DNA from 2 places in the Klebsiella sp. F11 genome. Region 1 is predicted to be linked to the other one. Evidence: predicted binding sites of a transcription regulator. Region 1 holds the regulator's gene; the other holds the start of a gene.

Region 1 (16,021 bases):
CTGGATGCTGACCGCTGAACACACCCAGAGCATGCTGAAAGGCTACAACAAGTTCGTGCTGCAGTACGCCACCGACTCGATGACCTCCAACGGTAAAGGCGTTCCGCAGGGCGGCAGCATCAACAACGATGGCTCCCTGTGGCGCGTGCTTGACCACGGTGCGATCTCGCTGGGCGATAGCTGGGATCTGATGTACGTCGGTATGTACCAGGATATCAACCTGGACAACAACAACGGCACCAAATGGTGGACCGTCGGCGTACGTCCGATGTACAAATGGACGCCGATCATGAGCACCTTGCTGGAAGTTGGCTACGACAACGTCGAGTCGCAGAGAACCGGCGACAACAACAACCAGTACAAAATCACCCTGGCACAGCAGTGGCAGGCTGGCGACAGCATCTGGTCCCGTCCGGCAATCCGCGTATTCGCAACCTACGCCAAGTGGGATGAGAAATGGGGCTATGCGAACGGCGACTCCGGTGCCGGCTACACCTCCGGCGTGGCGTATAACGACACTTCCGCGAAGACCTTCAGCCGTGGCGATAACGACGAGTGGACCTTCGGCGCCCAGATGGAAATCTGGTGGTAATCCAGTCTGACCTGTCATAAGCAAAAGAGGGGCGCAAGCCCCTCTCTATCTTAGGCCCAGCGAGCTATTGCCTGGCTACCGCTCGGCCATCGGAATTGAGGTGATAACAATGAAAATGAATAAAAGTCTCGTTGCCCTCTGCCTGTCCGCCGGCCTGCTGGCCAGCGTACCCGCAGTCAGTTTTGCCGATGTGAATTTTGTGCCGCAGAATACCTCTGCCGCACCGACGATCCCCGCCTCCGCGCTACAGCAGTTAACCTGGACGCCGGTCGATCAATCGAAGACCCAGACCACCAGCTTAGCGACGGCAGGACAGTCGCTGAATATCGCCGGTATCACCGGGCCGGTTGCCGCCTATAGCGTCCCGGCGAATATCGGTGAGCTGACCATTACGCTGACCAGCGAAGTCAACAAACAGACCAGCGTATTTGCGCCGAACGTGCTGATCCTTGACCAGAACATGACGCCATCTGCGTACTTCCCCAGCAGCTACTTTACCTACCTCGAGCCGGGCGTGATGAGCTCGGATCGCCTCGAAGGGGTGATGCGCCTGACGCCGGCGCTGGGCCAGCAAAAGATTTACGTCCTGGTCTTTACCACGCCGCAGGATCTGCAGCAAACCACCAAATTAATCGATCCGGCGAAGGCCTACGCCAAAGGTACCGGTAATGCGGTACCGGATATTCCGGACCCGATTGCCAGACACACCACCGAAGGTTCCCTGAGCCTGAAAGTGAAAACCTCTTCCGGCTCCAGCGTGCTGGTTGGCCCGCTGTTTGGCTCCTCTGGCCCGGGTCCGGTCACCGTTGGCAATACGGCCGCGCCTGTATACAGCGCGCCGGCCGCCGCTCCGGCCCCGGTCGCCGCGCCGGCGGCGAAGAGCGAGCCGATGCTGGACGATACGGAAACCTACTTTAACAACGGCATCAAGCAGGCGGTTGCGAAAGGAGATATCGACAAAGCCCTCAAATTGATGAACGAAGCTGAACGCCTTGGCTCGAAATCTGCCCGTTCCACCTTTATCAGCAGTGTAAAAGGCAAGGGGTGATCGTCTCCCCACAATGCTGATGTTTAGGCACAGCCTTTAGGTGCGTCCGCCTGGACGCGCCTTTTTTCTCGCGCGCGGCTTCTGTTGCATGGCTGTTGCGCGGAAGATCGTATCTTGATGTTTGCCCGCCCCGATTGGCCTATTCTGCGATACAATGCCTTCACGTTATGTATCGGAGAATCAGGCATGTCACATCCTGCGCTTACGCAACTGCGTGCGCTGCGCTATTTTGCCGCTATGCCCCCGCTGGAACCCTCGCTGCGCGACTGGCTGCTGCTGGAAGACTCAATGACCAAACGCTTTGAGCAGCAGGGAAAAAAGGTTAGCGTTATGCTGATCAACGAAGCGTTCGTCGGACGCGAGGCGCTGGTCGGTGAAGAGGCGCTGCTGCCGGATGAAGCGCGTTACTGGCTGCGGGAAATCATTCTCTGCGCCGATAATGAACCCTGGCTGGCCGGGCGCACTATCGTCCCGGAATCGACGCTGAGCGGTCCCGAACTGGCGCTGCAGCAGCTTGGGCAGACGCCGCTGGGCCGCTATTTGTTCACGTCTTCGACGTTAACCCGTGATTTTATTGAAATTGGGCGTTATGCAGAGCTCTGGGGGCGTCGTTCCCGCCTGCGGCTGAGCGGTAAACCGCTGCTGCTGACAGAACTGTTTCTGCCCGCATCGCCGCTGTATTAAGAGGAAGAGAAAATGGAGTGGAGTCTGACGCAGAATAAGCTGTTGGCGTTTCACCGCCTGATGCGTACTGACAAACCGATCGGCGCGCTGCTGCTGCTGTGGCCGACGCTGTGGGCGCTATGGGTGGCGACGCCGGGTATCCCGCCGCTGTGGATTCTGGCCGTCTTTGTCGCCGGGGTGTGGCTGATGCGCGCCGCCGGCTGCGTGGTCAACGACTATGCCGACCGCAAATTTGACGGTCACGTTAAACGTACCGCGCGCCGTCCGCTGCCGAGCGGGGAGGTGACGGAGAAAGAGGCCCGGGTGCTGTTTGTCGTGCTGGTGCTGCTTTCGTTCCTGCTGGTGCTGACCCTCAATACCATGACCATTCTGCTGTCGGTGGCGGCGCTGGCGCTGGCGTGGGTCTATCCATTCATGAAGCGCTACACCCACCTGCCGCAGGTAGTGCTGGGCGCGGCGTTTGGCTGGTCGATTCCGATGGCCTTCTCCGCGGTGAGCGAATCGCTGCCGCTGAGCTGCTGGCTGATGTTCCTCGCCAATATTCTGTGGGCGGTGGCCTACGATACCCAGTATGCGATGGTTGACCGCGACGATGACCTTAAAATCGGCATCAAATCGACGGCGATTTTGTTTGGCGAAAACGATCGCCTGATTATCGGCATGCTGCAGATCGCGGTGCTGGTCCTGATGGCGGCGGTAGGGTGGCTGAACGGTCTGAGCTGGGAATATTACTGGTCGCTGTTTATCGCCGCGGGGCTGTTTTTCTGGCAGCAGAAGCTGATTTTCCGCCGTGAACGCGACGACTGCTTTAAAGCGTTTTTAAACAATAACTACGTCGGGCTGGTGCTGTTCCTCGGCCTGGCGATGGGCTATATGGCGTAGTTTTCTCTGGCAGGGTCCTGACTCCCCGGCTTACGTCGCGCAAGCCGGGGCAAGTCTCAGGCGCTACGCTCCATCCTGCGCGGCGCTTTCAATCGTCAGACGCACGTCCGATGTAATCAGGTTCGCCAGCATCTGGTAAACCTTCAGCGTCTCTTCCGGCTCGGCGTCGCCGGTATCGCTAATATAGCCTTCATCACGCAGCGTCAGCACCAGCGTACTGAACACCGCCTTATCGAAGAACTCCGGCGCGTTGATGCCGTGCAGAACCGACAGGCGCTGAGCCATCGTACGGCTCTCTTTCTCCAGCGAACTGCGGTTAATCGCCGGATTTGCGCTCAGCAGCCAGAAGGTGATGGCATAGCGCTGGAGCGTTTCGCGCGCGCCGGCGGCCAGCAGCTGCAGGGAGCGGGAGTGGGACGGATTGATGCTTATTTCATCATCGCTCAGAACAATCAGCCCCTGGCGCTGCATTTCGACCAGCAGCGCATCGATAACGCTCGCCAGCTCCTCTTTTTCCCAGCGCAGGAACAGCTCGGCCTTCAGCAGCGGATAGAACATCTTGACGTGACGCAGCGCTTCCGCGCGGGCGATCCGCCGATGCTGGGTGACGATAGCCGCCAGCAGCGAAGGCATCATCAGCATATGGGCGATGTTGTTGCGATAGTAGGTCATCAGCACCGCCTGCTCGCGCGGCAGAATGATGATGTCGCCGATGGTGTCTTTCTCGACCTCGAACTTATTCATCTTCAGCGCGTGGTCGATAAGCTCGCTAGCGGAAGCCGGCGGCGTGGTCGCATCCGGGGAGTAAGGCACGTTACGCAGCAGATCGAGATAGCACTCCAGCTGCTGGGTCAGCTGCTCGCGGGTCAGCGAACGCTGGCGCGACGCCAGCAGAGCGGTACAGCACAGGTTCATGGCGTTCGCCGCGCCGGCGTTGTTGATGCGCACCATCAGATCGGCGGCGATGCTGTTTACCGCCGGCGTCAGCCAGGACGGGCGAATGGCTTCGATAGGATCGATGGACTCGCGCCACTCCGGCACGTGCTGGTTGAGCCAGGTCATCAGCGGCAGCGGCTCGCCGAAGTTAACGTATCCCTGGCCGAGGTTACGCAGCTTGCTCAGGCCGCGCAGCATCTGCGGCAGGCTCTCTTTCTCTTTGGTCGCGCCGCGCAGCTCTTTGGCATAGGTGCCGACTTCCATCACGTGCTCGTAGCCGATGTAGATAGGCACCAGGGTGATCGGGCGGGTGCCGCCGCGCAGCATCGCCTGGATAGTCATCGACAGGGTGCCGGTTTTCGGGTCCAGCAGGCGTCCGGTACGGGAGCGTCCGCCCTCGACGAAGTACTCCACCGAATAGCCGCGGCTGAACAGTTCGCCAAGATATTCGCGGAATACCGTTGAGTAGAGCTTATTGCCCTTAAACGTGCGGCGAATAAAGAACGCGCCGCCGCGGCGGAAAATCGGCCCAGCCGGCCAGAAGTTGAGGTTGATGCCGGCGGCGATATGCGGCGGCACCAGCCCCTGATGGTAGAGCACGTAAGAGAGCAGCAGGTAGTCCATATGGCTGCGGTGGCACGGAACGTAGACGATCTCGTGTCCTTCATGCGCCAGCTGGCGCACGCGCTCGGCGTTATGAACGTTAATCCCCTGATACAGGCGGTTCCAGGTAAAACCCAGCACGCGGTCGGTCAGGCGAATCATCTCGTAGGAGAAGTTGGCGGCGATCTCCTCCATCAGCGCGATGGCGTTTTGCTGCGCCTTCTCATGGGAGATTTTCTTGCTGCGGGCTTCGTCTTCCACCGCGCGGGCGATGGCTTTTGACGCCAGCAGCTTGTTGAACAGATCCTGACGCGCCGGCAGGCGCGGGCCGACGGCGGCCAGGCGCTGGCGGGCGAAGTGCATACGCGCCACGCGGGCCAGCTTCTGGGCAATGGTCTTATCGGTGCCGTGTTCGGACGCCATTCGGCGTAGCGACACCGGCGGCGAGAAGCGCACGAAGCTGTCGCGGCCGAGCCACAGCACGGCGAAGAATTTCTGAATGCCGTTAAGCATGCGCAGCGGCGGATTGACCTCGCCCTTTTCGCGTCCGGGCGCACGACCAAACATCACTGAAACCGGCACCATTTGCACGTCGAGGTCAGGGTGGTTGCGGTGCAGATCGAGGTAGTCGTGGAACAGCTTGATGGACTCTTCTTTCGGCGTGTAGTAGGTAAAGACGCGCGGGCCGCCGTGGATAAAGACGTAGCGCGGCAGCTGGGTGCCGTCGATTTCCAGCGGTTCGAGCGGATCGGCTAAATCGTGCTCCAGGCACTGCGCGCGCAGCGTCAGCAGGTCTGCCTTCGAGTTATAGGGCAGAACGTACATAATCGGACGCGAGGTATCCAGTCCCAGTTCCTGAGCAGGTTCTGCGGGAATAGACTTGCTTTTTACCAGCAGCCGTAATGGTAAATTCAGTAATTTATAGTAAATTCGTTGCCAGCCGGACATAAACGATGTGAAGCCTCTGGTTAATCATGCAAATGCGCGGCAAGAATAACAGAAAGTGCGCAAAATTTCCGTTGCCACGCGGCAAACGCGTACACTCATTGACGTCATTTACATAAAAAGGTTCTTTTGATGGCCAATAATACCACCGGGTTAACCCGAATCATTAAAGCGGCTGGGTATTCCTGGAAAGGTTTTCGTGCGGCATGGATAAATGAGGCCGCCTTTCGTCAGGAAGGTATCGCCACCGTTATTGCCATTGCGATCGCCTGCTGGTTGGATGTTGACGCCGTTACGCGCGTGCTTTTGATAGGCTCGGTCCTGTTAGTGATGATAGTCGAAATTCTTAATAGCGCGATTGAGGCGGTGGTGGACCGGATCGGCCCTGAGCACCATGAGCTTTCCGGACGGGCGAAGGATATGGGCTCTGCGGCGGTATTTCTGGCGATCGCCATCGCGCTGATCGTCTGGGTGACGCTGCTGTGGGCGCACTATCGCTAAGCCTCCGCAGCATCAGGCCGCCCGGTCGCCCTCCGCGCGGCTTTTTTTGCGCCGCGTGGAGCAGCAGCGCTTCGCCGCAACTTCCTCCGTGCTAACCGGCCGTAGCGGGCGGCAAAAGAAAAGAATCTCCTGATTTTTGTGTGAAATTTGATTCCAAAATCACCGTTAGCTGTATATACTCACAGCATAACTGTATATACACCCAGGGGGCGGGATGAAAGCGTTAACGACCAGGCAGCAAGAGGTGTTTGATCTCATCAGGGATCACATCAGCCAGACGGGCATGCCGCCGACGCGTGCGGAAATTGCTCAGCGCTTGGGGTTCCGTTCTCCAAACGCGGCGGAAGAGCACCTGAAAGCGCTGGCGCGTAAAGGCGCTATCGAGATCGTTTCCGGCGCTTCCCGCGGCATCCGCCTGCTGACTGAAGAAGAGCCCGGCCTGCCGCTGATTGGCCGCGTCGCCGCCGGCGAGCCGCTGCTGGCGCAGCAGCACATCGAAGGCCACTTCCAGGTCGATCCGGCCATGTTCAAGCCGAGCGCCGACTTTCTGCTGCGCGTCAGCGGTATGTCGATGAAAGACATTGGTATTCTGGACGGCGATCTGCTGGCGGTACACAAAACGCAGGACGTGCGTAACGGACAGGTGGTGGTTGCGCGTATCGACGAAGAAGTGACGGTTAAACGCCTGAAAAAGCAGGGTAACGTCGTCGAACTGCTGCCGGAAAACAGCGAGTTTTCACCGATCGTGGTGAACCTGCGCGAGCAAAACTTCACTATTGAAGGACTGGCCGTCGGCGTCATCCGCAACGGCGAGTGGCTGTAACCCTCTGTTCTGACGCAGCATCGTCCGATGCGTGATGCTGCGCTGTCTCTCCTCGCTCAGGCTCTTCTCCATGTTTTTTAACGCTGCTGATAAGGCCCTGTGGCGCCTGGCGCTACCGATGATTTTCTCCAATATCACCGTCCCGCTGCTGGGGCTGGTGGATACGGCGGTTATCGGCCATCTTGATAGCCCGGTTTACCTGGGCGGCGTGGCGGTCGGGGCTACGGCAACCAGCTTTCTGTTCATGCTGCTGCTCTTTCTGCGCATGAGCACCACCGGCCTGACGTCGCAGGCGTTCGGCGCAAAGGATCCCGTTCGCCTGGCGCGCGCGCTGGTGCAGCCGCTTGGACTGGCGCTGGCCGCCGGTCTGCTGATCGTTCTGTTTCGTATGCCGCTCATTAACCTGGCGCTGCATATCGTCGGCGGTAGCGAAGCGGTGCTGGAGCAGGCCCGGCGTTTCCTCGAAATCCGCTGGCTGAGCGCCCCGGCCTCGCTCGCGAACCTGGTGCTGCTGGGCTGGCTGCTGGGCGTCCAGTATGCCCGCGCGCCGGTGATCCTGCTGATTGTCGGCAACCTGCTGAATATCGTCCTCGACCTGTGGCTGGTGATGGGCCTGCACATGAACGTGCAGGGCGCGGCGCTGGCGACGGTGAGCGCCGAATACGCCACCTTTATCATTGGCCTGCTGATGGCGAAACGCGTACTGACGCTGCGCGGCGTGTCGTTCGCTATGCTCAAGGGCGCCTGGCGCGGCGATATCCGGCGGCTGCTGGCCCTGAATCGCGACATTATGCTGCGCTCCCTGCTGCTGCAGTTCTGCTTTGGCGCGGTGACCGTGTTTGGCGCGCGTCTGGGGGGCGATATCGTGGCGGTGAACGCTATTCTGATGACTATGCTCACCTTCACCGCCTATGCGTTAGATGGCTTTGCCTACGCCGTGGAGGCCCACTCCGGGCAGGCCTACGGCGCGCGCGATGGCAGCAGGCTGCTGGAGGTGTGGCGTGCCGCCTGCCGACAATCTGGCATGGTCGCGCTGGCTTTTGCGCTGATCTACAGCGTGGCGGGAGAGCAGATTATCGCCCTGCTGACCTCGATACCCTCGCTCCAGCAGCTCGCCGACCGCTATCTGTTCTGGCAGATGATTCTGCCGGTGATTGGCGTCTGGTGCTATCTGCTGGACGGGATGTTTATCGGCGCGACGCGCGGCAGCGAAATGCGTAACAGCATGGCGGTGGCCGCTGCGGGCTTTGCCTTAACCCTGCTGACTCTGCCGGTGCTCGGTAACCACGGCCTGTGGCTGGCGCTGACGGTGTTCCTGGCGCTGCGGGGCCTGTCGCTGGCGCTGATCTGGCGACGGCACTGGCGGCGCGGAACCTGGTTTTCATAACGCATTCTGTCTTTAATATGGTTAAAGATTCCGAATAATAAAATCAACCCAGCATTCTCATCTATAGTTAACTCTATGTCCGGCACACAGCGGGCTGTTAACTCACCGAACGATGAGGACTGAATCATGAATAAAGACGAAATCGGCGGTAACTGGAAACAGTTAAAAGGTAAAGCAAAAGAGCAGTGGGGCAAGCTTACCGACGATGATATGACCGTCATCGAGGGCAAGCGCGATCAGCTGGTCGGTCGAATCCAGGAGCGTTACGGTTACGCTAAAGATCGGGCGGAGAAAGAGGTGTCCGACTGGGAAAGCAAAAATGACTATCGCTGGTAGCGAGCAAATTTAGAGCGCTAACCCTTTGTTATTGCCTGCCCGAACGCGACAAGGATGTGCGAAATCCCCTGATTCCCGCTGTGGCTAACGCCTCAGCGGGCTTTCTTTTTAATCTGGATCGTGTGGTCATGATGGCAGCGATCCGGCGCGTTACAGGCCTCTACCTCGACGCAGCCCGCGCACAGGCCGTGCGCTTCAATCACGTTATGGCGCAGGGCGAAGCCCATTCTTGCCGCCAGCGTATGCATGATGTCCTCTACGCCTTCCGCGCACTCTTCTGTCACCACCCCGCAGCGATCGCAGATAAACATCGCTGAGCTATGGGTTGGCTGATCGAACAGATGGCACAGCACGTAGCTGTTGGTTGATTCCACCTTGTGCACGAAACCCTGCTCCAGCAGAAACTCCAGCGCCCGATAGACCGTTGGCGGCTTGGCCTGCGGCTCTTTACCGCGCAGGAGATCGAGCAAATCGTAAGCGCTGATCGCTCCCTGCTGCAGGCTCATCAGGCGCAACACTTCCAGGCGCTGCGGAGTCAGGCGCACGCCCCGCTGCGCGCAGAGCTTTTCAGCATGCGCTAACATGTCTTGCGAAGTGGACTTATCCATGAGCATCCTCTGGTTGCGTAACGATGAAGTTGTTACTTTATCACGATCCTGGCAAAACGCCGAGAACCCACGGTTTGTGCTATACCTGATGCATCTCATTTTCGGGAGAAAACGATGAAACGACCTGATTGCATTCGACATTGGCGCGAGCTGGAAGGGCCGGATGACGCCACCTACCCCGACAGCGGCGAGCTCTTTTCCATCGGCGCTCCGCTGGCCCGCGGTCTAAGGCTAAACCGGCTGGGGATCCATCATGAGCGCCTGCCGCCGGGACGGCGCACCTCTTATCCGCATGCGGAAAGCGATGAAGAAGAGTTTATCTACGTGCTGGAGGGGTATCCGGAGGTGTGGATAAACGGCTATCTGTGGAAGCTGGAGCCGGGGGATTGCGTCGGTTTTCCCGCCGGCACCGGGGTATGCCATACCTTTCTGAATAACACCGAGGAGGAGGCGTGCCTGCTGGTGGTGGGCGAAGCGAACAAAAAATTTAACCGGATCTACTATCCGCTAAACCCCGGCTATGCCGCGACGCGTCAGGATCGCTGGGTCGACCATCCGCCGCAGTTCTTCGGCCCTCACGACGGTAAGCCGCGCAGGAAATAGCGTTTTTTCCAGCGCAGGATACGGCCATTGGCGCTATGCGCCTGTGGTTTATCTTTGTGCTATAGTAGCGCCCCTTTTTACCCGGATGCCTATTTATTCGCCATGATGCCAGAATCAACGTCAACCGCTTTTGCTGCCCACCGTTTTTCCATCGCCCCGATGCTCGACTGGACCGACAGGCACTGCCGCTATTTCCTGCGCCAGCTGACGCGCCATACGCTGCTGTACACCGAAATGGTGACCACCGGGGCGATTATTCACGGTAAAGGCGACTACCTGGCCTATAGCGAAGAGGAGCATCCGGTTGCGCTACAGCTGGGCGGTAGCGATCCGGCGGCGCTGGCGCAGTGTGCGAAGCTGGCGGAAGCGCGCGGTTACGATGAGATCAACCTCAACGTCGGCTGTCCGTCTGATCGCGTGCAGAACGGGATGTTTGGCGCCTGCCTGATGGGCAATGCGCAGCTGGTTGCCGACTGCATTAAAGCGATGCGCGACGTGGTGTCGATTCCGGTGACGGTAAAAACCCGCATCGGCATTGATGACCAGGATAGCTATGCGTTCCTGTGCGATTTCATCGAGACCGTCTCCGGGAAGGGCGAATGCGACATGTTTATCATTCACGCCCGTAAAGCCTGGCTCTCCGGCCTGAGCCCAAAAGAGAACCGCGAAATCCCGCCTCTGGACTACCCGCGCGTCTATCAGCTAAAGCGTGATTTTCCGCATCTGACGATGGCGATCAACGGCGGCATCCGCTCGCTGGAAGAGGCGAAGCTGCACCTTGAGCATATGGACGGCGTGATGGTTGGCCGCGAGGCGTACCAGAATCCAGGCATGCTGACCTCCGTTGATCGGGAGATTTTTGCTGCCAATGGCGCGGATACTGACCCGGTTGCCGTAGTGCGCGCCATGTATCCGTATATTGAGCGTGAGCTGAGCAACGGGACCTATCTTGGCCACGTGACCCGCCATATGCTGGGCCTGTTCCAGGGGATCCCCGGCGCTCGCCAGTGGCGTCGCTATCTGAGTGAGAACGCGCACAAGGCCGGGGCCGATATTAACGTTCTGGAACACGCGCTGAAGCTGGTTGCCGATAAGCGTTAACGTTTCGCTAAATTTTAGTCAAATACGCCACGCCCTGAAGCTTGCTTTGGGGCGTTTTTATTTAAATTCAATAAATTATACCTGGCACGCTTCTTGTAATATCTGAGCAATGAGGGTTATTACCTGGGAGAGAAGACGATGTTCGAACTGCTATTTATTATTGGATTTTTCGTCATGCTGCTGATGACTGGCGTGTCGCTGCTGGGCATTATTGCCGCCATTGTTGCGGCGACGGCGCTGATGTTCGTCGGCGGTCTGTTTGCGATGATGATTAAGCTGCTGCCGTGGCTGCTGCTGGCCGTTGCGGCGGTATGGGTGATTCGGGCGATAAATACGCCAAAAATCACCCGCTACCGTAGCAACAACCGCTGGCGTTATTAAGGGAGTGAGTGGTCGGTCACAACCTGAGGAATTTTGCATAAAACGGCGTAGGTTTTGCTTATTAAATCTGTCACTATTAGCGCGTTAACGAATTCATCGCGCTGTACCCTACATACAGCCGAACTAAAAAAAGTCAGGGCTTCCGTTTGGAAGCCCTAAACTTTTCTACCCTCCCGCCTCTCCCGTCATACTTCAGACTACAGGTGCGTTGGCTGCGTTAACTCACCCCGGTCACTTACCGGAGTAAGCTCCCGGGGATTCGTTATCTTGCCGCCTTCCTGTAGCCCGAATTATTTAGGCAGGGCTTCCCGTCATACTTCAGACTACAGGCGCGTTGGCTGCGTTAACTCACCCCGGTCACTTACCGGAGTAAGCTCTCGGGGATTCGTTATCTTGCCGCCTTCCTGTAGCCCGAATTATTTAGGGAGGGTCTCCCGCCATACTTCAGGCAGCAGGTGCGTTTTGCATTAAGGCCGCAGCAGGCTTGAGCCTTCGGTGGCTCGGCTTTCGAGAACCTCATGCGCGCGTCGCGCCTCGGCCAGCGGATATTTTTGACTCTCCGCGACGTCGACGTTAATCACCCCGCTGGCGATCAGCGAAAAGAGCTCGTTACTGGCTTCCTCCAGCTCTGCGCGGCTGGTGATATAGCCCTGCAGAGAAGGGCGGGTCACGTACAGCGAGCCTTTCTGATTGAGGATCCCCAGATTAACGCCGGTAACCGGTCCGGAGGAGTTGCCGAAGCTGACCATCAATCCTCGGCGCTGCAGACAGTCGAGCGAGGCTTCCCAGGTGTCCTTGCCCACGGAATCGTAGACCACGTGCACCTTCTTACCCTCGGTGATCTCTTTCAGCCGCTCGGCGATATTCTCCTCACGGTAGTTAATCGTCTGCCAGGCGCCGGCCTGCTTCGCGCGCTGCGCTTTTTGCGCGCTGCCGACGGTGCCGATCAGCTTTGCGCCCAGCGCCTTCGCCCACTGGCAGGCAATCAGCCCGACGCCGCCGGCCGCGGCGTGGAACAGGAACGTCTCGCCGGCTTTGATTTCGTAGGTTTTACGCAGCAGATAATGGACCGTCAGCCCCTTAAGGAAGGAGGCCGCCGCCTGCTCGAAGGAGATAGCCGCAGGCAAAATCGCGGCTTTATCGGCGGGAACGTTATGCACCGAGCTGTAGGCGCCCAGCGCCGACTGGGCGTAAACGACGCGATCGCCGGCTTTAATATGCGTGACGCCGCGCCCGACCTTGCTCACCACGCCGGCGGCTTCGGTACCTAATCCGCTCGGAAGCGAAGGAGGTGGATAGAGGCCGCTGCGAATATAGGTATCGATGTAGTTGATACCTATGGCTTTATTCTCTACCTGGATCTCGTGTTCCGCCGGATCCCGTGCCACAAACTCCACCACCTGCAGAACGTCCGGGCCACCGTGCTTGTGAAATTCAATACGTGTTGCCATGCTTCCTCCTGAACTATGTGGTAACCTTTCGAGCCAATTTCTATAGCGGGAATTCCATTCAATATGGCAGGAAATAAACCCTTCAACAAACCCCAGACTGAACCCCGAGTTCGCGATCCGCAGGTCGCCGGGCTGAAAGTACCGCCGCACTCGATTGAAGCGGAGCAGTCGGTGTTGGGCGGTTTAATGCTGGACAACGAGCGCTGGGACGACGTTGCCGAGCGCGTGGTTGCGGAAGACTTTTACACGCGTCCGCACCGGCATATCTTTATTGAAATGGCCCGCCTGCAGGAAACCGGCAGCCCGATTGACCTTATTACGCTGGCGGAATCGCTGGAGCGCGAGGGGCAGTTGGACAGCGTAGGCGGATTCGCCTATCTGGCCGAACTGTCAAAAAATACGCCAAGCGCGGCGAACATCAGCGCTTATGCCGATATCGTGCGCGAACGGGCGGTTGTCCGGGAGATGATCTCGGTGGCGAACGAAATTGCCGAAGCGGGCTTTGACCCCCAGGGCCGCACCAGCGAAGACCTGCTCGATCTGGCGGAGTCCCGGGTGTTTAAGATCGCCGAAAGCCGCGCCAATAAAGACGAAGGTCCGAAAAATATCGCCGAAGTGCTTGATGCCACCGTGGCGCGTATCGAGCAGCTGTTCCAGCAGCCGCACGACGGCGTCACCGGCGTGAATACCGGCTATGACGACCTGAATAAAAAGACCGCGGGTCTGCAGCCGTCGGATTTAATCATCGTCGCGGCGCGTCCGTCGATGGGTAAGACGACTTTTGCGATGAACCTCGTCGAAAATGCGGCGATGTTGCAGGATAAACCGGTGCTTATCTTCAGCCTCGAGATGCCATCTGAGCAGATTATGATGCGTTCTTTGGCCTCGCTGTCGCGCGTCGACCAGACCCGCATTCGTACCGGCCAGCTCGATGACGAAGACTGGGCGCGAATTTCGGGCACCATGGGCATTCTGCTGGAAAAGCGCAATATCTATATCGATGACTCCTCCGGCCTGACGCCGACGGAAGTGCGCTCCCGCGCCCGCCGTATCGCCCGCGAGCACGGCGGGATCGGCCTGATTATGATCGACTACCTGCAGCTGATGCGCGTACCGTCGCTCTCCGATAACCGTACCCTGGAGATCGCCGAAATCTCCCGCTCGCTGAAGGCGCTGGCCAAAGAGCTGCAGGTGCCGGTGGTGGCCCTGTCGCAGCTTAACCGCTCGCTGGAACAGCGCGCCGATAAGCGCCCGGTCAACTCCGATCTGCGTGAATCAGGCTCTATCGAGCAGGATGCCGACTTAATCATGTTTATCTATCGTGATGAGGTTTATCACGAGAACAGCGACCTGAAAGGCATCGCCGAAATTATTATTGGTAAGCAGCGTAACGGCCCAATTGGTACGGTACGTCTGACGTTTAACGGGCAATGGTCGCGCTTCGATAACTATGCCGGCCCTCAGTATGATGATGAGTAAATCTCCGTAGTCCTGCACGCCGCTGGTACGTTGACTCGCCCGCCCGCCTCGATCGCTTAGCCTGTTCCGGGGCTCCCGGGCCTGTCGCCTCCCCGCAGCGCGATGGATACCGGTGATTCTTTTATTAAGGAATTGAAATGCAAGCGGCAACTGTAGTCATTAACCGCCGCGCTCTGCGACACAACCTGCAACGCCTGCGTGAACTGGCGCCTGCCAGCAAGCTCGTTGCAGTCGTGAAAGCGAACGCTTACGGACACGGTCTTATCGAGACCGCGCGAACGCTCCCTGATGCCGACGCCTTTGGCGTCGCCCGTCTTGAAGAAGCCTTACGCCTGCGGGCGGGCGGCATTACTCAGCCTATCCTGCTGCTGGAAGGTTTTTTTGCGGCCACCGACCTGCCGGTTATTGCCGCCCAGCGGTTGCAAACGGCGGTGCATAGCCCCGAACAGCTGGCAGCGCTTGAAAACGCGGAGCTGAGCGAACCGGTCAGCGTCTGGATGAAGCTCGATACCGGTATGCATCGGCTGGGCGTGCTGCCGGAAGAGGCGGAGGCGTTCTACCAGCGCCTGAGCCGCTGTAAAAACGTCCGCCAGCCGGTGAACGTCGTCAGCCACTTTGCCCGGGCGGATGAGCCGGAATGCGGGGCCACCGAGCGGCAGCTGGATATCTTCACCACCTTTACCGATGGCAAGCCGGGCCTGCGCTCTATCGCCGCCTCCGGCGGGATTTTGCTGTGGCCGCAGTCGCACTTCGACTGGGCGCGTCCGGGCATTATTCTCTACGGCGTGTCGCCGTTGGAGAATCAATCCACCGGGGCCGATTTCGGCTGCCGGCCGGTGATGTCGCTGACCTCGAGCCTGATTGCCGTCCGCGAGCATAAAGCGGGTGAGCCGGTGGGCTACGGCGGGACCTGGATTAGCGAACGCCATACCCGGCTGGGCGTAGTCGCGATGGGCTACGGCGACGGCTATCCGCGCGCCGCGCCGTCCGGTACGCCGGTGCTGGTTAACGGTCGGGAAGTGCCGATTGTCGGCTGCGTGGCGATGGATATGATCTGCGTCGACCTCGGCCCCGAGGCGCAGGATAAGTCCGGCGACCCGGTAGTGCTGTGGGGGGAAGGTTTACCCGTTGAACGGATTGCAGAAATTACAAAAGTAAGTGCTTACGAACTTATCACGCGCCTGACTTCTCGCGTTGCGATGAAGTACGTCGATTAACCCCGATTTGCCGCAACGTTCCCCGGTGGCGCTACGATTAGCGGGACCGGGGCGATATGCGACGGCCCGGCTACGGCGTTAACGCCACGAGCCGGGAAAAATCCCGGATGCGCTCCGCGGGACGTTCGACGTCGGCAATCCGCCAACATCCTCTCGACCTGCCACGGCTTCCGGTTTATTGTGTTATTACCTGCCTTTTGTAAACCTGGAGAAACATCGCGTGTTTCAGAAAGTTGACGCCTACGCTGGCGACCCCATTCTTTCCCTGATGGAGCGTTTCAAAGAAGATCCGCGGAGTGACAAAGTAAACCTCAGCATCGGTTTGTACTATAACGAAGACGGCATTATCCCGCAGCTGCAGGCGGTGGCGGAAGCGGAAGCGCGCCTTAACGCGCAGCCGCACGGCGCCTCGCTGTATCTGCCGATGGAAGGCCTGAATCCTTA
Region 2 (16,021 bases), 2.3 Mb from region 1:
CGAGGCCATAAACAGATCTTTGTGATAATTCGCCGGCAAGCCCCTTGCCGCCGCCGGTCTGAGCATCCAGCCGCCCCTCGCCGGTAATGACCAGATCGGCATCGCGCACCTGCGCATCGAAACGCAGCGCGTTAAGCACAATATCGCTCCCGCTGGCCATCCTGGCGTTCAATCAAGCAAGAACGGCAAAACAAGGAAGTCTGGCGGGACAATATCTAAGGGCAAATGATGCAAGGTGGGATAACGGTCCGGGGAGAAAGGCAGGCATCGAGGAGGCCTGCCTGATTTATCGACGCCGCGGCTACCAGCCGCAGACGTTGGTCTCTTCATCCGATTCATAGCCGCGGACGATATTAACCAGATCCTTCACCGCATCGGCGGCAATAAGCGGGTCCTGTAATTCGACGAGGGTAGCAAATTCTTTATCTACCGCTATGCCGTTATTATTATTGGTCACCGACAGAACAAAGCCTTTGCCCTGCTGATTATCCACCGCCAGTGAGCCGATAAGTTCTGCTACGGCCTGTACCGCAATATCGGGAACATAAAGCGCCATCGGTTTAAGATAGACTTTTTCTTGTTTTTGACCGTTATTGCTGTTAACCACGGTTAATGCATAGCCTTTATTTTCACTATTCATAAGTTCAGCTTTATCCCTCTATCAGAATTTTAGGATCGACATAGAAATCCACGTTAAAGACGGTATCTTCCGTCAACGCTTCAATCCGATGCCATTTTTCCGCCGGGAAGACGCCGAACTGGCCGGCCTCTATCGTCATCGTTTCGACAGGTTCAGGCGCGGTTTCATCCGTATAACCATAATAGCGTATAGCGCCCTGCATGACCGCCAGGCGCGGGTAAACGCCCTGCCTTGTACCGGCATCAAGATGCCGCTGCCAGATTGACGCCGGCGCCGTTTCTTTGGTCCAGAGCGGGGTGGTACGGGTATGCACATAGTGGGTAGGAATAACGATACGCTGCATGATTCGGCCTCTCTTTCCGCACCATTGAGCACGGTCGGGAACGGGGAAATATATTGCATATGATATACCCCTTTTAATCTCTGAGGGTATTATTTTTTAAGAAATTTCACCCTAGCCTATTTGTACCCAACAAGGATTATATTTATTGAATAAACGATAAGACGTATCGGAATTAATCGTTCTGCGGTAAATAAAGCCTTCACAACTATTTATTACTGGCGGTATTCAGCGGCCCCGGTTTACCAATCAGGTAGCCCTGAACGAGGTCGCAGCCTAATTGCTGGAGAGATTTTAACTGTTCATCCGTCTCGACGCCTTCCGCCACGATACGCATATGCAAACTTTTACCCATGCTGATAATCAGCCGGACAATATCGAGATCGTCTTTCTGCGCGGGGATATTAATAACAAATGAGCGATCGATTTTAATTTTATCGAATGGGAAATAGCTTAGTCGTGACAGGGAGGAATATCCGGTACCAAAATCATCAATAGAAATTTGGATCCCCAGCTCGCGCAGCTGGCTGAGGATCTCTAAAGAGCGCGTGTTTTCATTAAACACATCGGATTCCGTAATTTCGAGATCGAGGCGGTGCGGATCCAGCCCCGTCTGCTTCAGCACCGAGATCACGGTATCGGTCAACGAACTGCTGATCAGCTGCACGGGCGATACGTTGACCGAAACTTTAAGCGGTGATGACCAGCTCGCCGCCTCCTCGCAGGCGGTTTTAAGCACCCACTCTCCGAGCGGGTTAATCATGCCAATTTTTTCGGCGACGGGAATAAATATAGTCGGCGGCACCATGCCGCGCAGCGGATGGAACCAGCGTACCAGCGCTTCATAGCCATAAATCTCGCCGCTCATCGTATCGGCAATCGGCTGGTAGTAAACGCGGAATTCACCGTTATCGAGCGCCTGCAGCAGATCGTCCTCAAAAGACTTATTCTCCTGCAGGCGCTGCAGCATCCCGGGGCGGAAAATTTGGACGGTCCCCGATCCCTCTTTTTTCGCCTCATAAAGCGCCAGATCGGCGCATTTATACAGATAATCGGTACGGGTTTCCCGGTCAGAGATAACAACCCCGATGCAGGCGTCAATATTAATCAGCGAATCATAAACCTGATACGGCTGGCTGATCTTTTCGCGGATCACCGTCGCCCGCTCCAGAGCCTGCTCTTCGCTTAAATCACAGGAGACCAGCGCAAACTCATCGCCTCCGAGCCGGTAGAGGGTTTCGGAGGTTTTGCGGAAAAAGGAGAGACGGCTGGCCAGATCCTGCAGCAGCTTATCCCCGGAATCGTGGCCCAGCGTATCGTTAACATCCTTAAAATTGTCCAGATCGAACAGCATAACCACCGCCGAGCCGTTGTACGGCCGAACCTGGTTGACGATCTCCTGCAGCTTTTGCCAGAAGGAGAGTCGGTTCGGCATACCGGTCAGGGAGTCATGGTAAGCGTCGTATTGCAAACGCCGGTTTTGCACCTGGAGCTTCTCTTTTGACGCCTGCAGATCGTTCGCCAGCAGCTTCATGCGGACGTGAGCGCGGCGCAGGTTGTTATTTTGCCGCAGCATCAACAGCCCTAAAGAAATACACATGGTGATCAGCAGAACGGAAATTATCGAATAGATAAAATACAGGTTCTGTATTTTATCGTGCGTCAGGTTAACAATATTAATATCCTGCGCCAGCGACATTGACGCCAGCCCGGTCATCGGGCCGTCGAGTTCGCCCATCTTATGCAAAATCGGTTTTATCCGCTGCGGGGTGATGGTATCCAACTGCTCATCAAGCTGATACAGAATAGCGATCAGGCTCTCAATAGTCGCCCGGCGCCCCGCGTCCTTACGAATAAACTCACTCGGCTCCCCCTGCTGCAGCGGTTTGATCTGGCCCATCATGATCTCCAGACGCAGCCGGACGTCATCCCGATCGACCCCTTCGACGCCCAGGGCATAGGAGCCCAGATGCGCCTCCAGCCGCATATACTCAGAGACTATCTGCGCGATTGACCACGAGTCGGTGTAGCGGGTCAACTTTTGCAGCTCGCTCTGCCGCTCGTGCACCAGGTAGGTAATGTACCCGGTGATGATAAAAAGCGACAAAATAATGGCCGTGAGTATTCGATTCAAGATCAAACCCTTAGAGCCTATCCCATTAGGCTATTTTATTTATCAGTTTGCTCCTGGGCCGAGCCCTAAAACCCGGCGTACGCCGTGATTCCTGAGCCCTGCCGGCGTCCAAACCCTGTGCAACAATTACGCCTGGCGGGCCAGGCTATTACTCAATAATAATTTTCGAGACCTGCCACGCCGAGCGGGAATAATAGATCTGGTTTTGTAAATCAGGGCTGCTGTCATAGGGATAAACAATAAACAGAGGGCCCTTATCGCGGACGCGCATATATTCACCATTCATTTTTAAAGCCAAAATAACGGGGAACTGGTGAAAATCATCAATGGGCACAACCGTCGTATAGTCATTCAGGGCGATAACCCGCGCCGACTTCCCCTTTGCCGCGACTAAGTCCATGAGCTTGCTGAGGGAAATACCGTCAAAGCGCACCTTTCCGGAGAACCACGGAGTGGTGGTTATCACCGTCTGCATGCCGAGCTTTTCCAGCGCCGCGAGGTCAAACACCGCGGTATCGCCTTCATTTGTATTTCCAATAAGACCGGAAATGGTTAAAACGGGCTTGCCGACAGGCGCGGGCAGTTTTTCTGCAAATGCATTTGGTAAAATCATGACACAAAATAAAGCGGCGAAAAGTAAACGCATTTAACTCACCCTTTCCGACATTGGAGACTCGTTAATTGTAAACCATTTACGGTAATTCTTAAAAGATGTCATAGAAAGGTTGTGAGCTATTCAATTAAAAAATAATCCCGAATTTCAGAACCTTCCGATCGCCGGCTTATGGCTGGTCGTAGAATGCACTTTTTTTGCCGTTAATGCATGACGACAGGTAAAGATCTTTTCTCGCGCCCGGCGGCGCGGTAGTCTCTTTGATGACGCCATTAAGAGCGCGTCTCATTCCAATAACGATAACGTAGCAACAGCTCAGATTGACAGGACAGGTATGGACTCAACGCTTACATCCCCTCGCCCCACCGGTGACGCCCACTCACTTCATCGCGCACGAAAAGCGGCGTGGGGCAGCTTTGCCGGCGCCGTGGTCGACTGGTACGACTTTTTGCTTTACGGCATCACCGCCGCGCTGGTTTTTAACAAAGAGTTTTTCCCACAGATCGGCCCGGCAATGGGCACCCTGGCGGCCTTTGCCACTTTTGGCGTCGGTTTTCTTTTTCGCCCGCTGGGCGGCATTATCTTCGGCCATTTTGGCGACCGCCTCGGGCGCAAGCGGATGCTGATGATGACCGTCTGGATGATGGGGATCGCCACCGCCTGCATTGGCCTGCTGCCCTCGTTCAGCCAAATCGGCTGGTGGGCGCCGGTGCTGCTGGTGCTGCTGCGCGCGATCCAGGGCTTTGCCGTGGGCGGCGAATGGGGCGGTGCGGCGCTGCTCGCCGTAGAGAGCGCACCGAAGCATAAAAAGGCCTTCTACAGCAGCGGCGTCCAGATTGGCTATGGCGTCGGCCTGCTGCTCGCAACCGGCCTGGTGTCGCTTATCAGCGCCAATACCAGCGACGAACAGTTTTTGAGCTGGGGCTGGCGTCTCCCCTTCCTCTTCAGCGTGGTGCTGGTGCTGGCGGCGCTGTGGATCCGCAACGGCATGAGCGAATCGGCAGAGTTTGAGCATCAGCAGCAGAAAAACATGCCCACCGCGACGAAAAAGCGCCTGCCGGTAGTCGAAGCGTTATTCCGCCATCCCGGCGCCTTTTTGCTGATTATCGCCCTGCGCCTGTGCGAACTGCTGACGATGTATATCGTGACCGCCTTCGCCCTCAACTACTCCACGCAAAATCTCGGCCTGCCGCGCGAGCTGTTCCTCAACATCGGCCTGCTTGTCGGCGGGATCAGCTGCCTGACCATTCCGTGCTTCGCGTGGCTGGCGGACCGCTTTGGCCGTCGGCGCATCTATATTACCGGCGCGCTGATCGGCACCCTGAGCGGCTTCCCGTTCTTTATGGCCCTCGAAAGCCAGTCCTATTTCTGGATCCTGTTCTTCGCGCTGATGCTGGCCAATATCGCCCACGATATGGTGGTTTGCGTACAGCAGCCGATGTTCACCGAAATGTTCGGCGCCAGCTACCGCTACAGCGGCGCCGGCGTGGGTTACCAGGTCGCCAGCGTCGTCGGAGGTGGCTTTACGCCCTTCATCGCCGCCGCGCTGGTGACCTTCTCCGGCGGCTCCTGGCACAGCGTCGCTATCTATCTGACCGCCGGCTGCCTGCTTTCGGCCGTCACCGCCATGCTGATGAAAAAGCCCCAGCACGGCTGACAGCGCCGGGACGGCGGGAGACCGCCGTCCATTAAGGAGACTCCATGAACCAGGACAACAGAGCGGCATGCTGGCCGCCGCGCTTCATTCATCAACGGCTGCCGCTGCAGTCCCACGCTGACCCAACGCTTGCCGAGCTGCCGCTGTTTGAGCGCGCCCGCGGCGGCGAAGCGCTGGCCCAGCTGTGGCAGGCCCCGCAGGGATTCGTCGTCCCCGGCAGCTATCGCAAATTTAGCCAGCTCGCCGCCGTCAGCGAACGTTTTGCTCAGCGCGGCTGGCCGGTGTGGCTGCGCCGCTCCGGCGGCGGCCTGGTGCCGCAGGGGCCGGGGATCGTTAACCTCAGCCTCGCCTGGCCGGTCTATCAGCCGCTGGGCGAGGCCGCTGAGCCTATCTATCTGCTGCTGTGCGGTCTGCTGCAGCGCGCGCTGGCGACCTTTGGCGTCGATGCCTGTTTTCAGGCGGTGAGCGGCTCGTTTTGCGATGGACGCTACAACCTCGCCTGCGGCCAGGGGGAACAGGCGCGTAAAATTGCCGGAACCGCGCAGTACTGGCGGCCGATGGCGGAGGGCCGCGGTCACGTGGTCCTCGCCCATGCGGTGATCCTGATCGACGCCGATCCGATCGCCGCGCATCAGGCAGCCAATGATTTTGAGTCACAGCTGGGCAGCGGCCGGGTTTATCATGCGGATAAAACCATTACCCTCGCCCAGCGCCTGCCGGGCGAAAAAGATCTGCTTCCCCGCTTTCGCCAGGCGCTGGCGAGCGAGCTGCAAAATCTCAGCTGAAGGTGCTTTTCAGATAGCGGCTGAAGATCTCTACCGCCCGCGATACGCGCGGCGCGTAGGGGCGGATAACGAACAGGCTCCCGGCAAAAACGTCCACCGGCCGCCAGCCGGGCAGCAGCTCCTGCACCTCTCCGCGCCCGATCGCCTCCCGGGCGCTAAAATCGGGCAATAGCGCAATCCCCAGCCCCGACAGCACCGCATCGCGCAGCGATTCGCTATTTTTCGTGGCAAAAGGGCCGCGCACCGGCACGCTCACGCGCCCGGCGCGATCGTCCTCAGACTCAAACGCCCATCGCGGACTTTGCGAGCCGCGCGGGTAGGTCAGACACTGGTGATGGCGTAACGCCTCGGGGGAGTCCGGGGCGCCAAAGCGGCGGATATACTCTGGCGAGGCAACAATTAGCGTCGCGGTTTGGCACAGCGTCCACGCGACATGGGTGTCCGGCAGCGCCTCGCGTCGGCAGTGACGAATCGCGAGATCGAATCCCTCGCTGGCAAGGGATATCAGCCGGTCGGTGACCTCCAGCTGCAGCTGGAGCTGCGGGTGCTGATGCAGAAAGGGCGTCATCGCCGGGACCAGCTGCTGGCGGGAAAAGGCGACCGGGGCGGTCACCCGCAGCGTACCGCGCAGCGGCCCCTCCTCATCGCGGGTGCCGTTAAAGATATCGCGCAGCTGGCCGAAGGGCGCATTCAGCTCCGCCACCAGCCTGAGCCCGTCTTCGCTCAGCGTCACGCTGCGGGTGGTCCGGTGCACCAGCGTCTTGCCGGTGACCCGCTCGAGCTCGCTGATTTTCTGGCTGATCGCCGATTTACTCACCGCCAGCTTTTCCGCCGCGCGGGTGTAGCTCTTCTGCTCTTCCAGCACCGTAAGCCAGTACAAATGGGTCCAGAAAACGTCGGGGCGCGGATCGCTCATGTCGATTGTTCACCTGAAAAAACAATGAATTCAAATATAGCGGTTTTTGCCCGTCGTGACATTGGGTAGCATCGGTTTTGCCCACTCATCTCGTACGCAAGATAATTAAGGATGGCCTGCTATGCCGCTACTGACGTTTGATCTCATTGAGGGCCGCAGCGAAGCTGAAATAAAAACGCTGCTCGATGCCGCCCACCGCGTCGTACTGCACGCCTTTAAGGTGCCGGAGCGCGATCGCTACCAGATTGTTCATGAAAACAAGCCTCACCATATGGTGATCGAGGATACCGGTTTAGGCCTGACGCGAAGTCAAAAGATGGTGGTGATCAGGGTGTTTACCAGCCCGCGCAGCGAAGAACAAAAACAGCTGTTTTACGCGACGCTGCTCGCCGAACTGCAGGAGCATTGCGGGCTGAGCCCCGACGATTTAATGGTTTCGGTGATAAGCAATCAAAAAGGCGACTGGAGCTTTGGCCGCGGCGTGGCGCAGTATATGACCGGCGAGCTTTAGCCGCTCACCGCCGGCCTTCGCTGGCGGCGGCGTTAGGCCTTCGGCGCAGCGGCCATGCGGCTGCGCGCTTTTTGTTCAATATTTTCCAGCAGCTCCTGAACGTCATCTTCATCAATATCCAGGAACTGGCCGTCGAGCAGCGCGGCGTGAATGTCCTCGCGGGTCACCGCAAGCCCCAGCGGCACGACTTTGCTTTTCACCTCTTCCGCCGCCAGCGGGTGCGGATAACGGCGCCCAACGAGGTTATTAAAAACGATCGCCAGCAGGGCCAGCATGGCGGAGTTCAGCAGTACCGGGGTCAGCACGAAGTGATAGCCTTCGCTGTGTATGCCGGCGCCGCCGAGGATGGCCGTCAGGGCAACGGCGCCGCCCGGCGGATGCAGGCAGCGCAGGAAATACATGCCCGCAATCGCCAGTCCGGCTGCCAGGCATTGACCCCCGGCTATGTGATTTCAGCGTACTACGCTAGAATCTCCCCGTTCAGTATTTCACCCACTCTACGGATTGAAGGCATAATACGTTGAATAATAATATTAATTTAGAGAAAGAAGTGGCATGGGCCAGCCAGAACATGCCGCGTACCCTGCGCCAGGTGGCCGCGCTTCCCGACCTGAGCCAGGTTCGACTGGCCTGCTGTATGCATCTGGATATGAAAATGATCCCGCTGGTGCAGGGCCTTCTGGAGAAGGGCGCGCAGGTCTTTTTAACCACCTGCAACCCAACCACCGTACAGGACGAAGTCGTCAGCTGGCTGGTGGCACGCGGAGCCGAGGCCAGCGCCTGGCGCGATATGAGCGACGCCGACTGGCAGCGGTCGTGGGAAAAGGCCATCGCCTGGGGGCCGACGCACCTGTGTGAAATGGGGGCCGATATCACCACCCTGCTCCACCGGCGCGGCGAATTTGGCAATATCGTGGCCGGGCTGGAAGCGACCGGTTCCGGCGTCAGCCGGCTGGGCGATATTCGCCCGGGGTATCCGATTTTTAACTGGGACGATCTGCCGGTTAAAGAGGGCCTGCATAACCGCCACATGGTCGGTCTGACCGCCTGGCATACCTTCTTCCAGACCACCCATCTCACGCTGCATGAGAAAAAGGTGCTGGTGATCGGCTATGGCCTGGTGGGCCAGGGCGTTGCCGCCGCCGCAAAAGCCTTCGGGGGCCAGGTGATGGTCGCCGAAATCGACCCCGCCCGTCGCCTGCAGGCGGCTTACGACGGCTGGCACGTCGTCGAACTGCAGGAGGCTATGGCTGCCGCTGACGTCGTCGCTACGGCAACCGGCGCGAAAAAGGTAGTTAACAGCAGCGCGCTGGATAGAGCGAAAGACGGGGTATTTATCCTTAACGTCGGCCACGTTGCGGAAGAGATTGACTGCGGCTACCTGCGCCAGTTCAGCCATGAAGTGGTGATGCCGTATATCAACGCCTATCAAATGCATGGTAAAACCGTTTACCTGATGGCCAACGGTTCGATGCTCAACCTGACCGCCGGTTTTGGCGATAGCCTGAACGCGTTTGACGTGACCCTGGCGGTAATGGCCAGCGGCATCCACCATATCGTGACCGACGGCATGAAGGCCGAAGCCGAAGTCTATCTGCTGCCGCAGAGCGTGTGGCAAAAAGCGCTGTAGGCCGGATGGCAACAGGGCGCCTGGCGGCGCCCTGCTCGGCGGTTAACGGCTCTCCGGCAGGACGATATTGCTCTCCGCCAGGGTCCCCATTTCGTTAAACACCCGACAGGCGGCCTCTACCAGGTGCATAGCCAGCGCCGCGCCGCTCCCCTCGCCCAGACGCATCCCCATATCCAGATACGGCTCAAGCTGCAGATGCTCAAGCGCAATGCGCGCCCCCTTTTCCGCCGACAGATGCGAGGGGATCAGATAGGGATGAACGGCAGGCGCAATACGGCAGGCCGCCAGCGCCGCCGCGCAGGAGAGATATCCGTCCAGCACCACCGGCAGCCCGCAGGATGCCGCCCCGAGCATGACGCCGGTCATACCAACCAGATCGAAACCGCCAACCTTTGCCAGCACGTCGAGTCCATCCTCAGCCCGCGGCTGATTGACGGCAATGGCCCGACGCACCACCTCCGCCTTATGCGCCAGCTGCGACACCGGCAGATTGGCGCCGATGCCGACGGTATCCTGCGCATCGCGCCCGGTGAGCACGCTCACCACCGCCGCCGCCGGCGTGGTGTTCGCCATACCCAGTTCGCCGACGCCGAACAGCGTCACGCTCTGAGACGCCAGCTCGCGGGTATAGCGGATGCTCGCCAGCAGCAGCGCCGTCGCCTGCTCGCGGCTCATGGCCGCCGTTTGCGCAATATTGCCGCTGCCTCGTGCCGCTTTTAAGTCGACAAGGCCGGGGATCGGCTCCGCGTCGATCCCGGCGTCAACCACCCGGACTTTTGCCCCCGCCTGCGCTGCCAGAACGCAAACGCCGGTATTTTGCCGGGTCATATTTATCGCCTGAATCGCGGTAACCGCCCGGGGTGAGATAGTCACGCCCTCATGCCAGACGCCGTGATCGGCGCACATCACCACGATGGCTTTTTCTGCCAGCCGCAGCTGACCTTTCAGCCCCGGCATACCCGCCAGCTGTACGGCCAGCGCCTCCAGGCGGCCGAGACTACCGGGCGGTTTTAATAAACCGTCAAGATGCCGCTGCGCCCGGGCCATCGCCGGGCGATCCGGCGGCGGAATGTCGGCAATGAGGGCCGAAAGTGTATCCATGATGTTCCTCGTAGCGCTTTAGGGGGCGGACCGTTGCGCGCGTATTTTCTACGCTCGGGCCGGCAACCCGCGTTATACGGCGGTTCGCCATACGGAAGAAAGGAGTCGTACAGAGGGAGTACCGGGGATAACTCCCGGCGGCGAGAACCGACGCCGGGCAGGATCGAGGAGATTACTCTTCGACCTTCGCTTCGCCGATAACTTTCAGCTTTTTGGAGATGTCGCGGCGCTCTTTAGAGAGTTCAGCATTTTTGATGATGTAATCATCAACGCGATCTTCGTAATCGCTCTTCATGCTGGCAATGATGCCCTGGATAGCTTCAACGCTCATGCCCGGTTTGATGTAGTCGCTGAGGTTGTCCAGCAGCAGCACGCGCTTCTGGTTATCGCGGATCTTTTTCTCAACGTCCTGAATTTCACGCTGCAGCTTGTTCTTACGACGATAGAGACGAACAAACTCCAGTACGTCCTGGAAAGAAGGCTTAGTTGTTTCCATTTTTATACCCCTAATATTTGAGATTCGGATTCGCTAAAGCGACTGCAATATAGGGCTAACATAACTGTTAGCAGTCGCTGATGACAATGTTTTTTCCTTTAGGGTTATCATAACCCTAAATGCTGCTGAATCGAAGCAACCTGTGGTCGTTCTCGCGCATCTGGCTTTTATTTACGCAACGCCCGACAGATCAAATTCGACAGCAGCTCAAGCTGGCGCGCCAGCTCTATCGTCAGCCAGACGTAGCCGTGGATCGGCGTTTCCGCGAGGTTTTCGCCCGGGTGCTCTTTGATAAGCTGCCGCAGTTCGGCGATGATCTCATTGAGCTTTTCAGTATTGGCGCGGATCGGCTGCGGGTTGCCTTCATAGAGGGCATGGGCGATGGTCAGCAGGGTTTGCTGGGTCATCTGCTGCGTTTCGCGCAGCGTGCGGGAATTTAGCATCACAAAGTGCCCCGGCCGCGAGCCCCAGTAAGCGTTGACCTGCAGCTCGAGCATACAGACCAGGTTACGGCTGACGGTCTGAATCGCCTCAAAAATAGCCTTCTGGATATGGGTCTCTTTGCTTGCCGGCGTAATCAGGCCGCGCATTTTCACCACGTCGCTGAGGACCTTTTGCAGGTGTTTTTCCAGCCTGGGACGCTCGACCAGGTTTGGCGAGATCCCGGCCTGATACAGGCGATTAAGGGCGGTGACGTAGTTTGCCATCTGGATACGCCAGTGCAGAAACGCCCGCTGCGGCCAGATGCCGGTAAACAGCATCGCCAGCAGGGAGCCGAAGATAACGTCGCCGCTTCGCCACAGCGCGGTGTTCATATCTCCCGGCGGAGCCCCTACCACCACCGCCAGCGTAATGCCGATCAGCAGCGCCTGATAGGGCCTTCTCCCTAAGGCCAGCCAGCCGCAGAGGAACATCGCCACCGCGCACCACAGCACCATCACGGGTAAGGAGATAAGCTCCAGCTTGAGCGCCACCAGCCCAAGCGCGGAGCCGAGGATGGTGCCGCCGATACGCTCAAAGGCCCGCGGCACCACGTTGCCCCAGAACGATATCGGCCCCATCACCACCACCAGCGTAATCAGCGGCCAGGTGCCTTCCGGTACATTCAGCAGGCGTACCAGTAGAAATGTGAGAACAAAAGCCAGCGCGATGCGTACGCCATGTACGATTCGGTAATGCCGATACAGGCGAATTTCAAAAGGCTTGAGTGATTTATCAGCGCGCACGACCCTCTCCGCTAAAAACAAAAGGCCGATTGTAGCCGCTTTTTCATCGCAAGCCTCACGCTAATGTAAGAAAACCTTTCTCACTATAGGGACAAGCGCCTACCCGCCGATACGTTCAACCGCCACGTACATTTCGATATCCCAGTGGCCGTCGCGGTTGCCGTCATTAAGATAGAGCTCAAAGCAGGGTTTTGCCGCCAGCTGGTACTCTTCGCTTTGCAGCAAGTCCTCAAAGAACTGCAGCCAGGGCGTGGAGAAATCATGATTGACCACCCGCGCGCGGGCAACCGCATACTCTCCACCGGCGATCTCGCTCAGGTTCACCCCTTCGCTATTGGCCGGAATGACGAAATCGTCGTCCACCGTGACCACGGTGTCGCAGCGCAGCTTTTCTGCCGCAACCTGCTCCGGGTTGTCGTAATAGACGGCGATCCACTCCCGGGCCGGGATCTGGCGGGTGTTGACCCATACCGCCAGCTGTTCAAAACCCTGCTTAACGGTCTGTTCCCAGGGCCCCACCATATGAAAACCGGCGATTTTACGCGCGCCAACGGACTTAACGCTGTAGTTCATATTGCCTCCGCGATTGATAAAATACTGTATAAATATACATATAATGTAGCAGGCAGTTAACACACAGTATGTGCGCGGATTCACAGAGTCGCCATTGGCCGGCGCGGAAAAATGATTCAGGAAGCCGGCACGCAGAACGGATACTTCAACCGCGCCTCAATACCGCTTCTGGATAAATTGTTTTCGCCGCGCGGATTATTGATAATCGTTATGTAAATAAAAACATAACGAATGGGGATAACGATGCACGGAAAAATGAAGTTTACGCTGGCAGCCGTGCTGGCACTGCAGTTTGCTCATGCGGCGATGGCGCAGGATATTCGCGTCACCTATGCCGGTTCGATGGGTAAGGTGATGGATCAGGGGCTAGGGCCGGCGTTTGCCAAAGCGCAAAACGGCGATTATCAGGGACAAGGCCAGGGCGCCTACGGCATGGCGCGCCTGCTGGCCAGCCACAAGCTGACCGCCGACGTTTTCGTCTCCATCACTCCGGGGCCGATGCAAATCCTCAAAGACGCCGGGCTGATCGATGAGGCGATACCGGTCGCCAGCACCAGCATGGTGGTCGCGTACAGCCCCAAAGGGAAATACGCCGCGCGGTTCGCCGCCGCCAATAAAAGCCAGGACGCCTCGTGGCTAAACCTGCTGGCGCAGAAAGACATCAGTTTTGGCCGTACCGACCCGTACGTCGATCCTAAGGGCCAGAATATCGTCTTTACCCTGATGCTGGCCGAGAAGTATTACCACCAGCCGGGCATCAGTAACAAAATCCTCGGCGAGCTGCAAAACCCGGCGCAGACCCATCAGGAGGGCGGCCTGCTGAGCCGTCTGGAGAGCGGCCAGGTTGACGCCGCCGCGGGCTACGAGAGCGAAGTGCTCTCCGCTCATCTGCCCTACGTCGCCCTGCCCGATGAGATTAACCTCAGCAACCCGGCGATGGCGAAGCAGTGGTACGACACCGTTAGCTTCACTATTAAGGACAGCGCCGGTAAGGACCAGACGCTGCACACTCAGCCGCTGGTCTTCTACGCCGCGGTGCTGAAAAATGCGCCGAACGGCGTGGAACAGGGGGAGAAATTCGTCCAGTTCATGCAAAGCGCGCAGGGGCAGCAGCTGTTTAAACAGTACGGCTACGCCGCGGCGAAAGGGGAAAACCTATACGCCAGATAAAGCGCGCCGGGCGCATTGCCGGCTGGCTCGCGCTAGCGGCTCTGCTGCTCAGCGTCCCCTTTATTACCCTAATTAGCGTCACGCCGTGGCAGCATCTGCGGCTGGCCTGGCGCGACGACGATGCGATCCTCGTGTCGATGGGGCTGGGGTGCCTGGCGCTGGTGACGATCGTGGCGATAGGCCTGCCGACCGCCTGGTGGCTGTCGCAGGCCAGCGGTCGTCGGCGTCTGCTGGCGGAACTGCTGCTGATGATCCCGCTGCTAACGCCGCCGCTGGCGATGGGCATTTTACTGGTCTCGGCCTACGGCCCCTACGGGCTGGCCGGGCAGTGGCTGACGCGGATAGGCGTCACGCTGGTGAATAATCCCGCCGCCTTCGTCCTCGCCCAGGTCTACGGCGCGCTGCCCTACTTTATCGTGGTCGCCCGTTCCGCCTTCGCCACGGTGCCGAAAGCAATCCTCGAGGCCGGACAAACGCTGGGGGCTACGGGCTGGAATCGCTTTCGCTTTCTCGCCCTGCCGATGGCGCTGCCGGGGCTGGCCTCGGCGGTGGCGCTGGCGTGGGTGCGCGCCGTCGGCGAGTTCGGCATCGTGATGATCTTTGCCTATTTCCCCCAGGGGATCCCGGTCAAACTCTATACCAACCTGCAAAACGACGGCGTTGACGCGGTCTATACCCTGCTGTGGATGCTGCTGATCGTTACCCTGCCTCTGCCGCTGGCCTGCTTTGCGCTGGGAAGAGGCGCGACGTGGCGGCGAAAAGCGCCGCCGGCGGCTACAGGCTAAAGGGGAGTTCAATCCCGATACTGGCGCCCAGATCGTCGCTGTCGCTGTGGTTGGCATCGGTGTACCACAGGGAGGTGCTGAGGCGTACGGTAGGCGTCATGTCGCCGCTCCAGCCGAGCTGTACGCCTTTTAGGGTATCGGCATGCGGGAACGCCTTATTAATCCGCTGATTTTCCGGATTCACCTCGGCGTAGACCAGCCGCGCGCTCCAGCGCTGATTCTCTTCCGTCACCAGCTCGACCTTGCCGGCGTACAGACGCCCGTCGCCGCCCATCGCGTCGCCTGATGGATAGCCCTGCTGGTAGTAGCCATCTTTATAGATAAAGTGGTTATAGATGTAGTTGGTGCGCCCCATATTCGAGCGGGTATCGTGCGCCTCCAGATACCAGTTAATCGCGTTGCTGTTCCACTGGTGATGCCCTTCCACCCCGCCGAGGTAGAGATGGGCGGACGGCAGATATCCGGCCTCATCCTCGCCAATCATCTGCCCGTAGACGCTCACCGGCCAGCCCGTCGTCGGCGCCAGCTTCAGTTTAAAATCAAAGCCCGCCAGCTGATTGCCGGGATCGTCCACCGAATCGCCGGTGTTATCGCGGCCGGTGAGCCCCTCCCAGAAGCTGCCAAAGGAGGAGGGCCGGCCCTCGCCGCCCCACTGCATAATGCGCGAGGCGCCCAGCTCCAGCGAGGTAAAGGGCGAGACCGTCAGGCGGCCGCCAAAGATTTTAGTATGCGGTACCGCCGCGTACTGGCTCATCTGGCTGGCGGAAAGCTGGTACTGCCAGGGGCCAATCCAGCTCAGCCAGGCGCTCTCCGGAGCCCGCTGTTCGGCGCGCTACAGCAAAAAGCCGGTCATCGGCCGCGCGGCGTCGGAACGGATCAGGCTCCCCTCATAGCCGGGCCCCCACCACTGTGGAATTTGGCCAAACGCCAGCCACTGGTTCCACAATTTCACCGCCCCGTAGGCGCCGTTGGCGTTAACGCTGGAGCCATTGCCGATGCGCTTGTCGCCTTCAACATTGCCCTGCAGGTGCAGGTCCCACCATTCGCCGCTGTTATTCAGCGCGACGGAGAGCGAGTGGTCGGCAGGCCGGAACTCGGCAAAGCCCTGCGGCGTTCCCGGCCTGTCGGTTGCGCTGTAGCCGGTGACGCGCAGATCGGCTTTTAGCGCCCTCAGACGCTGATTCACCCGCCCCAACACCGTCCGCTCTGCGGATGTGGTCGGATGGGCGTTGGCCAGCGCGCGGCCGATCTCCTCTTCGCTCAGGGGCCAGGTCGACAGGCTCAGCGAGAGAGTACCGCGATCGGTCAGCCACGCTAAATCATTGCGCAGATCGTCATCGGCCAGGACCAGGCCGGAGGCAAAGGCCGCGGGACTCAAAGCGGCAAAAAGTGCCAAAGAAAGCGCGCTGCGCGCAAAAAGTTTCATCTTCCCAGCTCCATTTCA

Evidence for each region. Region 1 encodes LexA, which represses DNA repair genes until DNA is damaged. Its sites were predicted from a motif close to TNCTGTATGTACATACAGNA; they were not measured.
Region 2: sbmC (DNA gyrase inhibitor SbmC) is a predicted target of LexA. The motif match lies at 12,645-12,664, and genes of this name have one in related genera.

Annotation. Positions count from the first base shown of each region.
Region 1 covers NZ_CM160060.1:5,262,071-5,278,091, reverse strand. Annotated here, with positions in the region: gene AC1M2H_RS25930 (maltoporin) at 1-592, shown strand, start outside; gene malM (maltose operon protein MalM) at 702-1,640, shown strand; gene ubiC (chorismate lyase) at 1,827-2,324, shown strand; gene ubiA (4-hydroxybenzoate octaprenyltransferase) at 2,337-3,206, shown strand; gene plsB (glycerol-3-phosphate 1-O-acyltransferase PlsB) at 3,270-5,693, opposite strand; gene AC1M2H_RS25905 (diacylglycerol kinase) at 5,823-6,191, shown strand; gene lexA (transcriptional repressor LexA) at 6,406-7,014, shown strand; gene dinF (MATE family efflux transporter DinF) at 7,085-8,401, shown strand; gene AC1M2H_RS25890 (CsbD family protein) at 8,528-8,737, shown strand; gene zur (zinc uptake transcriptional repressor Zur) at 8,830-9,345, opposite strand; gene AC1M2H_RS25880 (cupin domain-containing protein) at 9,460-9,948, shown strand; gene dusA (tRNA dihydrouridine(20/20a) synthase DusA) at 10,051-11,049, shown strand; gene pspG (envelope stress response protein PspG) at 11,188-11,430, shown strand; gene AC1M2H_RS25865 (NADPH:quinone reductase) at 11,898-12,881, opposite strand; gene dnaB (replicative DNA helicase) at 12,945-14,360, shown strand; gene alr (alanine racemase) at 14,498-15,577, shown strand; gene tyrB (aromatic amino acid transaminase) at 15,798-16,021, shown strand, end outside.
Region 2 covers NZ_CM160060.1:1,949,589-1,965,609, reverse strand. Annotated here, with positions in the region: gene AC1M2H_RS09715 (glycerate kinase) at 1-139, opposite strand, end outside; gene AC1M2H_RS09720 (aldo/keto reductase) at 1-9, opposite strand, end outside; gene AC1M2H_RS09710 (DUF1869 domain-containing protein) at 302-640, opposite strand; gene AC1M2H_RS09705 (TehB family protein) at 651-983, opposite strand; gene AC1M2H_RS09700 (putative bifunctional diguanylate cyclase/phosphodiesterase) at 1,189-3,114, opposite strand; gene AC1M2H_RS09695 (putative pterin-binding protein) at 3,263-3,760, opposite strand; gene shiA (shikimate transporter) at 4,062-5,384, shown strand; gene AC1M2H_RS09685 (lipoyl protein ligase domain-containing protein) at 5,429-6,169, shown strand; gene AC1M2H_RS09680 (LysR family transcriptional regulator) at 6,162-7,085, opposite strand; gene AC1M2H_RS09675 (tautomerase family protein) at 7,207-7,596, shown strand; partial or broken gene AC1M2H_RS09670 (HPP family protein) at 7,629-8,024, opposite strand; gene AC1M2H_RS09665 (adenosylhomocysteinase) at 8,117-9,226, shown strand; gene cobT (nicotinate-nucleotide--dimethylbenzimidazole phosphoribosyltransferase) at 9,269-10,327, opposite strand; gene AC1M2H_RS09655 (DUF496 family protein) at 10,500-10,823, opposite strand; gene AC1M2H_RS09650 (FUSC family protein) at 10,991-12,049, opposite strand; gene sbmC (DNA gyrase inhibitor SbmC) at 12,149-12,622, opposite strand; gene AC1M2H_RS09640 (extracellular solute-binding protein) at 12,878-13,792, shown strand; gene AC1M2H_RS09635 (molybdate ABC transporter permease subunit) at 13,807-14,577, shown strand; partial or broken gene AC1M2H_RS09630 (capsule assembly Wzi family protein) at 14,567-16,003, opposite strand.